DNA from 3 places in the Mesorhizobium sp. CAU 1741 genome. Region 2 is predicted to be linked to each of the others. Evidence: predicted binding sites of a transcription regulator. Region 2 holds the regulator's gene; each other region holds the start of a gene.
What was found. Region 2 encodes LexA, which represses DNA repair genes until DNA is damaged. Its sites were predicted from a motif close to TGTTCNNNNTGTGTTCNG; they were not measured.
Positions count from the first base shown of each region.

Region 1: AAFN84_RS22640 (helicase-related protein) is a predicted target of LexA. The motif match lies at 1,960-1,977, and genes of this name have one in related genera.
Region 3: AAFN84_RS05920 (single-stranded DNA-binding protein) is a predicted target of LexA. The motif match lies at 1,121-1,138, and genes of this name have one in related genera.

Region 1 covers NZ_JBDOQP010000007.1:46,739-51,324, reverse strand. The annotation lists gene AAFN84_RS22640 (helicase-related protein) at 1-1,815, opposite strand, end outside; gene phbB (acetoacetyl-CoA reductase) at 2,475-3,200, opposite strand; gene AAFN84_RS22630 (acetyl-CoA C-acetyltransferase) at 3,292-4,476, opposite strand.
Region 2 covers NZ_JBDOQP010000002.1:781,436-786,021, reverse strand. The annotation lists gene AAFN84_RS10610 (nucleoside hydrolase) at 1-7, opposite strand, end outside; gene AAFN84_RS10605 (adenine deaminase C-terminal domain-containing protein) at 169-2,034, shown strand; gene lexA (transcriptional repressor LexA) at 2,078-2,794, opposite strand; gene AAFN84_RS10595 (gamma-glutamyltransferase family protein) at 2,965-4,557, opposite strand; gene AAFN84_RS10590 (GntR family transcriptional regulator) at 4,554-4,586, opposite strand, start outside.
Region 3 covers NZ_JBDOQP010000001.1:1,248,769-1,253,354, forward strand. The annotation lists gene uvrA (excinuclease ABC subunit UvrA) at 1-456, opposite strand, end outside; gene AAFN84_RS05920 (single-stranded DNA-binding protein) at 1,263-1,766, shown strand; gene AAFN84_RS05925 (GyrI-like domain-containing protein) at 1,782-2,327, shown strand; gene AAFN84_RS05930 (DUF4168 domain-containing protein) at 2,484-2,921, shown strand; gene AAFN84_RS05935 (MarC family protein) at 2,968-3,597, opposite strand; gene gyrA (DNA gyrase subunit A) at 3,885-4,586, shown strand, end outside.

The DNA of each region.
Region 1 (4,586 bases), on a different contig from region 2:
CTTGTCTCGGGACGGACCCGTCAGTTGCTCGTCGGCGAGCAGGATGACGCGCGGCGCGAGCGGGTCCTCGCCGCCGGTAAGGGTCGCGACAGGCGCGCCGATCCAGCGCAACAATCCATCGGACGCCAGCGCGAAATCACCGTTGGCGGCATTGGCGAAGCGTTCGGCGCGCGCGTCGAACTCGCTGGCGAGCGCCTTTTGCGCGGCGGCCTTCACGGCCTTGGCATCCTCGCCTCCCGCGGACTGGTCGGCTGTGAAGCGAAATCCTTCGAGCGCTCCCACATGGTGTCCCTCGACGACGACATCGCCGGACGGATTGATTTCAGCTTCAAGCATCGCGTTTTCTCTCAGGCGCCTCATCAGCACGGATGTCCTGCGGTCTACGAAGCGTTTCGTCAATCGTTCGTGAAGCGCATCGGACAATCTATCCTCGATCTCGCGCGTTTTTTCCTGCCAGTGTGCCGGATCGGCAAGCCATCCAGGACGGTGCGAGACGAAAGTCCAGGTCCTGATCTGCGCGATGCGGTGCGACAGCGTGTCGATGTCGCCCTCGGTCGTGTCGGCGCGCCGAACCTGCTCTGCCATGTAGCTTTCGTCGACATGGCCCTTGCGGGCAAGGTCGAGATAGATCGAGCCGATGATGTCCGCATGCTGGGCCGGCGCGATGCGACGATAGTCGGGCAGCGCGCATGCCTCCCACAGGAGCTCCACCCGTTTGGCGCCGGTGGCGAGCTTGCGGATCTCCTCGTCTTTCGAAAGATGCTCCAGCGCGCGCGCGTCCACCGCCGGCAAGGCCCGCGTCAGCCCTTCAACCGGAGGGATCACGTCGATCGAGCGTTTGAGCGCATCCAGGCTCGAAAAATCGAACCGTGCGCTTCGCCACTGCAGCACTTTGACGGAATCGAAATTGTGCGATTCGATCCGTTCGACGAGCTCGTCGGACAATGGATCGACCTGGCCGGTGACGCCGAACGTGCCGTCGCGCACATGGCGTCCAGCGCGGCCCGCGATCTGGCCGAGTTCGGCTGCGGTGAGGTCGCGATACTGGAACCCGTCGAACTTGCGATTCTGCGCGAAGGCGACGTGGTCGACGTCGAGGTTCAGGCCCATGCCGATCGCGTCGGTTGCGATGAGATAGTCGACATCGCCGGACTGATAGAGTTCGACCTGGGAATTGCGCGTACGTGGGCTCAGCGCGCCGAGGACGACCGCCGCGCCCCCGCGCTGGCGGCGAATGAGTTCTCCGATGCCGTAGACCTCGTCTGCCGAGAACGCCACGATCGCGGACCGGTGCGGCAGGCGCGTCAGCTTCTTCGATCCGGCATAGGCGAGTTGCGACATGCGTGGCCGGGTCACGACGGAAATCCCGCGCAGCAGCTTTTCCAGAATGCCGCGCATCGTGGCGGCACCCAAGAGCAGCGTTTCCTGCCGGCCCCGCAGGTGCAGGATGCGGTCGGTAAAGATGTGGCCGCGTTCGAGATCGGCGGCAAGCTGGACCTCGTCGATGGCCACGAACGCGACGTCCGTCTCCCGTGGCATCGCCTCGACGGTGCAGACCGAATACCGTGCCCCGGGCGGAACGATCTTCTCCTCGCCCGTCACCAGCGCGACCTTGTCGGCGCCGACGCGGTCGACCACGCGGCTATAGACCTCGCGCGCCAGCAATCGCAGCGGAAGCCCGATCATGCCGCTCTCGTGCGCGATCATGCGGTCGATGGCCAGATGCGTCTTGCCGGTGTTTGTCGGCCCAAGGACCGCAGTGACGTCCCTGCCGGTAAGCACGAGGGGCGCGTCTGCTCTGGTGAGGATATTCATCGTGGGAGGTCGGGCCTCTTGGCGCATCATCAGCGGACGCTCCAACTATCATGCGGGCCGGGTGGAGCGGAAGAGACCGGCGTGCCGATGCGAAGATAGGTGACTGCCGCCCCCACGCCAATGAAAACTGCACATATTAAGGTTTGGAACGAGTCTGGAACGAATCAGCGACGAATCACCTACCTGCGCATATTCCTGTTTTGTTCACCACTACATCTGGTGAGAACCGACACTTGTCCGGGCACATGCTGAATCGCTGTTTGCCGCGATCGAGAGCAAAGCGGCAGCGGCGTTAACTTTTCCCCGTAAGGCCGTCAGCCTCCCCGAGCGGCCGCGCGACTTCTCGGCTAAGCTTCAGATTTCATTAGGGAAATATTAACACCGGCTTAACCTTTTGCCGGTTGCGGGGTGTTTCCGGTTAACGTTCCGACCAAACCCGGAACGAATCGGCGACGAATCACCCCTGAGACAATCTTCCCGGTTTGTTCCACACAAGATGTAGTGGCTTCCACAGGCAGCGCACAACTAGTCCACAGCTTGTCCACCGTGATTCGCACAGGCTTTCGCCGTGCGCGTTAACCTTTGGGCACGAAAAATGCCGCGAGACCGACCGGACGCGCGGCATTGATTGGAATTGGGAGGATGCGGGACGTTCTGCCTTAGACGAAGAACTGGCCGCCATTGGCCGAAACGGTCGAACCTGTGATGAAGCCTGCTTCGTCCGACGCGAGGAAGACCACCACCCGCGCGATCTCCTCCGGCTCGCCCAGGCGACCGACCGGAATCTGCGGGATGATGCGCTCGTTGAGCACCTTCTCGTCGATCGCCTTGACCATCTCGGTGGCGATATAGCCGGGACAGATGGCGTTGACCGTGATGCCGGCGCGCGCGCCTTCCTGCGCCAGCGCCTTGGTGAGGCCGAGATCGCCAGCCTTGGCGGCGGAATAGTTTGCCTGGCCCGCCTGGCCCTTCTGGCCGTTGATCGACGATATCGTGATCACCCGGCCGAACTTGCGGTCGCGCATGCCGGACCACAGCGGATGGGTCATGTTGAACACACCGGTGAGATTGGTGTCGATGACCTCTTTCCACTGCTGCGGCGTCATCTTGTGGAACATCGCATCGCGGGTGATGCCGGCATTGTTGACGAGCACGTCCACGGGGCCGAGCTCGGCCTCGACGCGGGCCACACCATCGACACAGGCCTCGTATTCGGCGACCGACCACTTGTAGACCGGAATGCCGGTCTCTTCCTTGAACTTTGCCGCTGCGTCGTCATTGCCGGCATAGTTTGCCGCAACCTTGTAGCCTGCGTCACGCAGGGCAACGGATATGGCAGCGCCAATACCGCGCGTCCCACCTGTAACGATTGCCGTTCGGGTCATGTCATTCTCCTCCCTCACATGGCTCTTCTGAGAGTAAGGGATGGCGGTCCCGGCCCGCTCTTCTTCCCTCACTCCCTGTCTGCTTGTTGTCTCAGTTCATAGCTTCGACGCACATGGCCACGCCCATGCCGCCGCCGATGCACAGGGTCGCGAGCCCCTTGTTCGCACCGCGACGCTTCATTTCGAAGACCAGCGTGTTGAAAACGCGCGCGCCTGACGCGCCGATCGGGTGGCCGATCGCGATCGCGCCGCCATTGACGTTCACGATCTCCGGGTTCCAGCCCATATCCTTGTTGACCGCGCAGGCCTGCGCGGCGAAGGCTTCGTTGGCTTCGACCAGATCCAGCTCGTCGACCTTCCAGCCGGCTTTCTGCAGCGCCTTGCGCGACGCGGGGATCGGCCCGGTGCCCATGATCTGCGGATCGACGCCCGCGGTGGCCCACGACACGATGCGCACCAGCGGCGTGATGCCCCGGCGCACGGCTTCTTCCTCGCTCATCAGCACCACGGCGGCCGCGCCGTCGTTGATGCCGGACGCGTTGCCGGCCGTGACCGTGCCTTCCTTGTCGAAGGCGGGCCGAAGCTTCTGCATGGCCTCGATCGTCGCGCCGTGGCGGATATATTCGTCCTGGTCGACCACGACCTCGCCCTTGCGTGTGGTCAGCGTAACCGGAACGATCTCGTCCTTGAAGCGTCCGGCCTTCTGCGCGGCCTCGGCCTTGTTCTGCGACGCGACGGCGAATGCATCCTGCTCGTCACGCGAAAGCTGCCACTGGCGGGCGACGTTCTCGGCGGTATTGCCCATATGGTAGCCGTAGAAGGCGTCGGTGAGGCCGTCCTTGATCATCGAATCGATCATCTTGAAGTCGCCCATCTTCACGCCGCTGCGCAGATGCGCCACATGCGGAGCCATCGACATCGACTCCTGACCGCCGGCGACGATGATGGCGGCATCTCCGGTCTGGATCTGCTGCATGCCGATAGCGATCGCGCGCAGGCCCGAGCCGCAGAGCTGGTTGAGGCCCCAGGACGTTGCTTCCTGCGGAATGCCGGCAGCCATCGCCGCCTGGCGCGCGGGGTTCTGGCCCTGGCCCGCCGAGAGGATCTGGCCAAGCACCACCTCGTCGACTTCCTTGCCGTCGACGCCAGCGCGCGCCAGCGCCTCGCGGATCGCAACCGCACCCAGCTCGTGGGCAGGCGTGTTGGCGAAAGCGCCGTTGAAGGAGCCGACGGGCGTGCGGGCCGCGCTGGCGACGACGATGGCGGAAGCGGACATGGGCTTTCCTCGCTTATTCACTGGATCAGTTGTTTAGCGGCAGTTCTTGCCGTTTCCATGGTTCAAGTCAAACCGGAATATAGGAACCCTTCCCCGCTCCTGCACTGCAC
Region 2 (4,586 bases):
TGTGCATGCACCTGCTCCGCTTGGCTGTCTGGACGCGCTCCTATAGGCCGGCAAGATGGATTTGCACAGAGTGCGCCGGATACGCGTGCGCGGGTTCGCCGGCCTTGCAGGTCGCGCCTTTCGGAGTGCATACCCTGTGCTCCGCTACTTGATGGAAGACGCCGACCGATGACGAAGCTGCCAGACGATATTTCCCTCGATGCCGGAAACGAGGTCGCCATCCGGCAGGATTTGACGCTGGTCGCGCTCGGAAAGCGGCCTGCGGACGTGGCCTTGCGTGTCGGGCGCCTTCTCGATGTCGCGACCCGTACATGGCGCGACGATCAGGAGATCGTGATCAAGGGCAGGCGCATCGCGTATGTCGGCGACGCCGGCAGCTATCCGGGCGAGGTCGGCCGGCGCGTGCACGAACCGGACCTCGCGGCGGTGCCCGGTCTCGGCGAGGTGCACAAGCACATCGAGAGCTCGCACCTGACGCCCGAATGGGAGGCCGCCCTGGTCTTGCCGCGCGGCAACACCTGGACCTGCGAGGCGAGCCACGAGTTCTCCAACGTCAATGGCGCCCGGACGCTGGAGTTCTGGCTCAAGGCACGTGCCGCCGGCTCGCCGCTGAAGATCTTCCCGCTGCCTGGTTCGGCCGTGCCGCCAACCGGTTACGAGCACGGTGGCGGCTGGCTCGGCTATGACGAGCAGCGCGATTTTCTCCGCCAGAGCCTGATGACCGCCGGCCTCGACGAGGTGATGGACTGGCCAGCCGTGTGGAATCCGGAGAACCCTTCCCATGAGCGCCTGTGGGGCATGATCCGCGCGACCTTCGAACAACGGGGCGTCGTCGAGGGTCACGCGGCGGGTATCCGCGACATGCCGACCATCAACGCGTTTGCCGCAGCCGGCCTCGCCTCCGATCATGAGGCGTGGACGGTTGAGGAGTTCTGGGACAAGCTTACCCACGGCCTGTTCATGGAACTCCGTCCGCACAGCCTGCCTGAGGTCATCCGGGGGCTCCTCGACAGGGGCCTTGCCGACTGGTCGCAGGTCGCGCTCACCACCGACGACCGCAGCGCCTCCGACACCCTCAAGCTCGGCGCGACCGACCACAATGTGCGTCTCGCGATCGAAGCGGGGCTGGCGCCCGAAATCGCCATCCAGTGCGTGACGATCAACCCGGCGCGCCACATGCGGCTGACGCCGTGGGTCGGATCGATCGCACCGGGCCGCTATGCCGACATCGTGCTTCTTTCGGACGTCGAGCGATTTGAGATCGCCAGGGTCTGGGCAGACGGGCGCCAGGTCTCGCAAGGCAAGGACTACCTGCCCGAGGTCCCGAAGATCGACTGGCCGGAATGGGCGACAAAGACGATCAATATCGGCCGGGCGCTGACGGCTCAAGATTTCCACATTGCAGCCGAACCCGGCCGCGAAACGATGCAGGCGGCCGTATTGCGGCCCTTCCACTGGACCGACGACTTCCTCACGTTTGAACTTCCCGTGGCAGACGGCTTTGTCCAGCGCGACGAGGCCCGCAACATCACCAAGTTTGCGATCGTAGATCGCTTCTCGGGCATGGGGGCCGTGTCGAAGATGTTCTGGCTCGGTTGCGGCCCGCGCACGCCCGAGACCGCGCTCGCCTGTTCGATGGCGCATGACAAGCACAATGTCTGGTGCGTCGGCTCGTCGGACGCGGCGATGGCCATGGCCGTGAACGCGCTCGCCGAAAATGACGGTGGTTGGGCGCTGGTGCGCGAAGGCGAGGTGGTTGCCACCGTTCGCTACGAGGTTGCGGGGCTGATGTCCTGCCGCTCGGCTGAGGAGCTGCACGCCGAGATGCAGGCGCTCTACGCCGAGGGCGAAAAGGTCGACTGGATGTTCGAGCCGTCGTTCCATCCCCGCTGGGGTCCCGGCTTTCCCGAACGTCTGGCTTTCGCCACGCTCACCTGCGCGCCATGGCGCTGGGTGCTCGTCGCGCCGAGCGACCATGCCCCCCAAGGTCTCGTCAACGTGCAGACCGGCGAAACCCATCCGGTGGTGTTCTGACGCCGATGCGGTTCGACGCCAACCCCTGTCACGCTATAAGCCCTCAGTAGCGCCGAATGAGCCCCACCAGCTTGCCCTGCACCTTGACCCGGTCCGGTCCGAAGATGCGCGTCTCGTAGGCCGGGTTGGCCGCTTCGAGGGCGATCGAGTCGCCCTTGCGCCGGAAGCGCTTCAGCGTCGCTTCCTCGTCGTCGACGAGCGCCACGATGATTTCGCCGGGTGTCGCCGTGGACGCATTGCGGATGATGACCGTGTCGCCGTCGAAGATGCCGGCCTCGACCATCGAGTCGCCCTTTACTTCCAGCGCGTAATGCTCGCCGCCGCCAAGCATCTCCGGCGGCACGCTGATCGAATGCGTCTTCTGCTGGATCGCGCTGATCGGCACGCCGGCCGCGATACGGCCCATCACCGGTACGGATACCGATGCCGCGACATCGTCGTCATTGCCGGTCGCCTGCAGGCGCGGCTTCTCCGGCGCACGGCCGAGGCTGCCCTGAATGACGCTCGGCGAGAACTTGCGCGCCTGGTTGAGCCCGGGCGCGATGGAGTCCGGCAGCCGTGTCACTTCGAGTGCACGGGCACGATTCGGCAGGCGGCGGATGAAGCCGCGCTCCTCGAGCGCGGTGATCAATCGGTGGATGCCGGACTTGGAGGCGAGGTCGAGCGCCTCCTTCATTTCGTCGAATGAGGGGGGGATGCCGGTCTCCTTCATCCGTTCGTGGATGAAGAGCAGCAATTCGTGTTGCTTTCGCGTCAGCATGGCAAGCCCCGGAGAATCAGAGTGCAAACAAAACCAGAACATACACTATCTGTTCCAGTTGTGTTCCGCAATAGTTTAAATTTTACTGATTTTCCGATGAATTCCGTAACTATGTTCCACAATGGTTCACCGAGGCCCTCACGGGGCATCGAACGCGCTCTGTTCGAGCGTCAGAAGCCTCCCGCGCAACCGTCCTTGCGTGGGTCGGAGCCCGCGGCATAGCCGCCCTCGACGCGGCGCACGAGCTGCGCACCGCCGAATCCGAAGCTGGAATCCGGGCTTTCGGTGGCGATCACGTGGCCCATCTGCTCCAGGTGGGCGATGGTCCGCGGGCTGACACTATCCTCGATCGCCACGTCGAGGCCGGAGATCACGCGCCAGCGCGGCGCATCTGCCGCCGTCTGCGGATCCTGTCCCCAGACCTGCGTGCGCAGCATCATCTGCAGGTGGCCTTGCGCCTGGATCGGCCCGCCCATCAGCCCGAATGCCATGTCCGGCCCGTCCGCGCCCATGATGAAGCCGGGAATGATTGTGTGGAAGGGGCGCTTGCGTGGACCGACCTGGTTGGGATGGCCGTCCTCCAGGGTGAAGCCGAAGCCGCGATTCTGCAGGCTGATGCCGGTACCCGGCACCACGACGCCCGATCCGAAGCCGGCATAGTTCGACTGGATGTACGACACCATCATGCCGTCCGCGTCGCCGGTTGCCAGGCACACCGTGCCGCCATTCTTCGGCGCGCCCACAGGATGCAGCGATGCCTTGTCACGGTCGATCAGCCGTCCGCGCGAGGCCAGGTAGGCGTCGTCGAGCAAATGCGACGCCTTGACGTCGTCCATGTGCAACTGGTCGGCGACATAGGTGTGGATGTCCATGAAGGCAAGCTTGATCGCCTCGATCTGCAGGTGCAGCGCCTCGGGGCTGTCGGGGTCGAGCGCCTCGATGCCGCTGCCCTTGAGCATGCCGAGCGCCATGAGTGCCGCGATGCCTTGTCCATTCGGCGGGATTTCGTGCAGCGAGGATTTTCCGGAATCCTTGCTGATCGTGCCGCACCAGTCATTCGCATGTGCGGCCATGTCTTCGGCGGTCAGCGCCGCGCCGTGCTCCTGCGCAAAGGCAGCGATCTTCTGCGCCAGCTCGCCGCGATAGAAAGCCTCGCCCTTCGTTTCGGCGATCAGGCGCAGCGTGTTCGCCATCGCCTCGCTGCGGAAGAGTTCGCCGGCGGCCGGCGCGCGCCCGTTGGGCATGAACGCTTCGGCGAAGCCGGGCTGCGCATGTAGCAGCTCCGCACCGCGCCGCCAGAGCTCGGCGATGATCGGCGTGACGTGATAGCCCCTGGACGCGTAGTCGATCGCCGGCTCGAACAGAGCCTCGAACGGAAGCTTGCCGAAACGTTCCGACAGGGTCACCCAGGCCGAAACCGCGCCGGGCACGGTCACGCTCTCCCAGCCGCGCTGCGGCATCGCGGTCTTGCCCGCGAAGCGTTCCGGCGTCCATGCAGCCGGCGAGCGCCCTGAGGCATTGAGGCCGTGCAGTTCGCTGCCATCCCACAGGATGCAGAACGCATCCGATCCGATGCCGTTGCCCGTCGGCTCCACCACCGTCAGCGTGATGGCCGCGGCAAGTGCTGCGTCGAGCGCGTTGCCTCCCTTGCGCAGCATGTTCAGCCCAGCCTCGGTTGCCAGCGGATGCGAGGTCGCGATGGCGTTGCGCGCGATCACGGGCGAGCGTCGCGACGGGTATTTCGGCGTGAATTGATAGGTCAAGGGGTGGCTCGCGGGGGCAGCGTGGAGGT
Region 3 (4,586 bases), on a different contig from region 2:
GTAAAGCCGCGTCCCTTCCTCGAGCGCGAGAACGCGGTCGACCATCTGCGATACCGTCTGGCTCTCGATCGGCAGTCCGGTGGCCGGCGAATACGGAATGCCGGCGCGCGCGAAGAGCAGGCGCATGTAGTCGTAGATTTCAGTGACCGTGCCGACGGTGGAGCGCGGGTTCTTCGATGTGGTCTTCTGCTCGATGGAAATGGCCGGCGAAAGCCCGTCGATCTGGTCGACATCCGGCTTCTGCATCATTTCGAGAAACTGGCGCGCATAGGCCGACAGGCTCTCGACATAGCGACGCTGGCCTTCGGCATAGATGGTATCGAATGCAAGCGACGACTTGCCGGACCCCGAGAGCCCGGTCATCACGATCAGCCTGTCGCGCGGAAGGTCGAGATCGACGTTCTTGAGATTGTGCTCGCGCGCGCCGCGAATGGAAATGAATTTGTGGTCCGCCATGACCCTGTCGCCGCCTTGCATTGAAATGGCCGGCGCTTTGCCGGCCCTGAGCCTATATGGTGGTCGGGTCGCCATCCGTCGAGGCGGCCGCGTTCATGAAAACCAGCGATCGGTTTTCACGCATTCCAGCAATCAGGGCAAGCGCAAAGAACAGAGTGCGAACGACTTCCTGACATCGTGCTGGCAGGAGGGCGGTCGGGGTCGTCACGAATTGTTTCGCCGGGCACCTTTCCATTGACGCAGCGGAGGGCAGGGAGCACATTGTTACGGTGCAGTTGACGCTCGCGTCGTAGATCGTCCACACGCGCCCATGCGGCGGTGGAAACACTTCGTAGCTTGAGCATGCCTGCACTGAACGCAACCGGAAAGGAGGGAGGCATGACTCCACCCGACCAACTTGGCAGGCTCCTCGCTTGAAGGAGCCGCGGCGACGTTCGGACCGATCTAGAGGTGCCGCTGACATCGTCGATATCACCTCACAATCTGGCATATGGTCGGATCATCGGGCGTGACCCGAGACGCATCCGAAAACAGCCGGGCGCTTTGGCCCGACGGGAAACCATGAGTTTCCGTTGCCCTGCCCACCTCCGTGGTGGCAGGGCATTTGTCTGTGCCTCGAGCCCGGCGCTGCCACCCTGGACTTGCAAATGCTCCGGTTTGACGCTAGAACAAAAAGCGAACGCCATCGTCCATATTATTTGTGGACGACGCCCGGCGACAAGTCGACGGACAGCGCATGAATGCCGGGGTTCGGATAGTGTGCCGGCGACATCATTCAAGGTTTAGGACGAGCGCAGGAGAGTTTCATGGCCGGTAGTGTCAACAAGGTCATTCTGGTGGGCAATCTCGGGGCCGATCCCGAGATCCGTCGTTTGAATTCCGGCGATCCGGTCGTCAACCTGCGCATCGCCACATCCGAAACGTGGCGCGACAAGGGAAGCGGTGAACGCCGAGAGAAGACCGAATGGCATAACGTCGTGATATTCAACGACAATCTCGCCAAGGTTGCCGAGCAATATTTGAAGAAGGGCGCCAAGGTTTACATTGAGGGCCAGCTGCAGACCCGCAAATGGCAGGATCAGACCGGTCAGGACAAATACACCACGGAAGTGGTGTTGCAGAAATTCCGCGGCGAGTTGCAGATGCTTGACTCGCGCGGCGAAGGCGGCGGCGGCCAGGTTGGCTACCAGGGCGGCGGGCGAGGTTCGGACTTCGGGCAGTCAGGCCCGAGCGACGATCGTGGCCGCGGCAGCAGCGGTGGGGGTGGTGGCGGCTTTTCGCGCGACCTCGATGACGAGATCCCCTTCTAAGGCGACGACCAGCCTATGTGCCTTCTGTGCGGGGATGCCGGCGCGACGCGTCACGGAATCGCTATCACCGAGCGCCCCGCGCATCGTCTGGGCGGCTTGTGGTGGAGAGGGTCGTTCGAAGACGCCGCGGCGTCGGCCCTGCATCCGCTCATTGAAACCGTGAAGGACTTTTCCGCGGCCCGCGATACGGTCTGGAAGAGTCCGATCGTCGGTCTGTCGCGCAACCAGAGCAAAGATGGCTTCGACTATTTTGTCGGCATCGCCGTCGAAGAATCGGATGCGTTGCCTTCAGGGTTTCAACGGCTGAATGTCCCGGAGACGACGTTTGCAAGTTCGTGGCACGGTCGCGAAGACGGTGATGTCGTAAGCCATTACGGTGCTATGCTCGAATGGTTGAAGCTGCAGGGACACTCCGTTGATGCAAGCTTCTGCAGTCAACGCGAAGAATATCCTCACGATGTCGATCTAACGCAGGCTCCCACGCTGCGGCTGATGCTGCCGGTCCGCATGGTTCAGAACGCCGGGGCCACTACAAGGGCCATCATTTCTGAACGTATGTAAAAGAATGTTTCGTGCCACGTGCCAAAGTGACCGCGAAGCCTGATTTTGTCTCCATCTTCGTCACATTCTCGGCAGGTTGAGCGGCGAGTCTCCCGCCTGAACCTGCGGCATGCAAGCCCTCAGGTCTCCGACCAAATCGGGTTTCGAAGAGGAATGATGATGACTATCAAAGGGACGTTTCTAGCCGGGATTTCATCGCTGGCCATCGCATTTGGCGCATCGCTCGGCATCGCAGTTGCCCAGGACGCAGCGCCATCTCCGCAGACGCAAGCCCCTGCAGAGGCGGCGCAGATCGATGAAGGCAAACTGCAATCATTCGCAGTGGCCTTCCTGGAAGTGACAAAGGTCACACAGTCCTACCAGCCGCAGATCGAGGCGGCCGCGACTCCGGAGGATCAGCAGCGTCTCCAGCAGGAGGCCGGTGAACGCATGATCCAGGCGGTAAGCGACTCGGACGACATCACGGTCGACGAATACAACCAGATCATCCAGGCGGCGCAGGCCGATCCTGAACTCGCTCAGCGTATCAATACGCATATCAGCGAGGCAGCAGAGGGCCAGCAGCGCGCGCCGCAGCAGCCTGCCACGGAATAGCCTATCCCTGCTTGTCCCGGCCGCATTCTCTGCGGCCGGGACACAGTCAGGCTGCGATGAGCGCCTTGATCCCGTCAGCGACGAACTGCACGGCCAGCGCGGCGAGAATGACGCCCAATAGCCGCGTAAGGATCGACCGGCCCGTTTCCCCCAGGAAGCCGTCTATGCGCTCTGCCGCGACGAAGGTCAGCCACGTCAGGACGATGCACGCCGCAATGATAGCGACGAGCGTGATGCTCCCAGCAAGCCCCGGAAACGACCCTGAAATGAGTACCGTGGCCGAGATCGCGCCGGGACCGGCAATCAGTGGAATGGCGAGTGGAAACGCTGCGATGTTGCGGATGTGGTCGCGGGTAATCGCCTTGTCCGCGCTCTTTTCCTTGCGCTCCTGGCGACGCTCGAAGATCATCTCGAAGGCGATGTAGAACAGCAGCAATCCGCCAGCCACGCGGAATGCGGGCAGGGTGATGCCGAAGACCGACAGGATCACGGTTCCCGCAACGGCGAAAACCGCCATCACCACGAAACCGATGGCCGAGGCGCGCAGCGCGACCTGCATCCTTTCGCCACGGTTCATGCCGCCCGTCAGCGCGAGGAAAAGCGGCGCCAGCCCGGGCGGATCGATCGTCACGAGGATCGTGACGAATGCGTTGAATATCATCTCGAAGTTCGGCACGGGCATCCCTCCTTGCACCTCGCCGATAGCCAATTTGCTGTTCTAGTGCCTTTCACCGGCGAATGGAAATGGCATCCAGACGGGCAGCGATTCGCTCCATGCGGTGGTTTTTTGCCGCCATATCGGAGCCTCATCGACCGCACCTGTGCAAAATGACATTGCCATACCCGTAACATACTGAAAACATGCGAGAAAACGGCTCTGGAAAATCCGGTTGCCGATTTGGAAATCCGCAGACGCTTCCTATATAAGGAGCATGTGATTCCTTAGCATGATCGTGATCCCCATTGAGTGACCTGACCACGCCGCGCGGCCCGCAGGACCTGCCTGAAGGCATCGAGCCGATCTCCATCATCGAGGAGATGCAGCGCTCCTATCTTGACTACGCCATGAGCGTGATCGTGAGCCGCGCTCTGCCCGATGTCCGCGACGGTTTGAAGCCCGTGCACCGCCGGATCCTGTTTGCCTCGCATGAGAGCGGCTATCACTGGAACCGCAAATACGTGAAGTCGGCGCGCCCGGTCGCCGACGTGATGGGTAAGTATCACCCGCACGGCGACGCCTCGATCTATGACGCGCTCGTGCGCATGGCGCAGCACTGGTCGATGCGCGTGCAGCTCATTGACGGGCAGGGCAATTATGGCTCCATCGATGGCGATCCCCCTGCGGCGATGCGCTATACCGAGGCCCGCCTCACCAAGGTCGCCCACGAAATCCTCGAGGATATCGACAAGGATACCGTCGATTTCCAGGACACCTATGACGGGTCGGGGAGCGAGCCGAAGGTGTTGCCGGCCAGGTTCCCCAACCTCCTGGTCAACGGGTCGGGCGGCATCGCGGTCGGCATGGCGACCAACATCCCGCCCCACAACCTTTCCGAGGTGGTGGACGGTTGCGTGGCGCTGATCGAAAATCCGGCGATCGAGCTGCCGGAGCTGATGGAGATCATTCCCGGTCCCGATTTCCCCACGGGCGGCATCGTTCTCGGC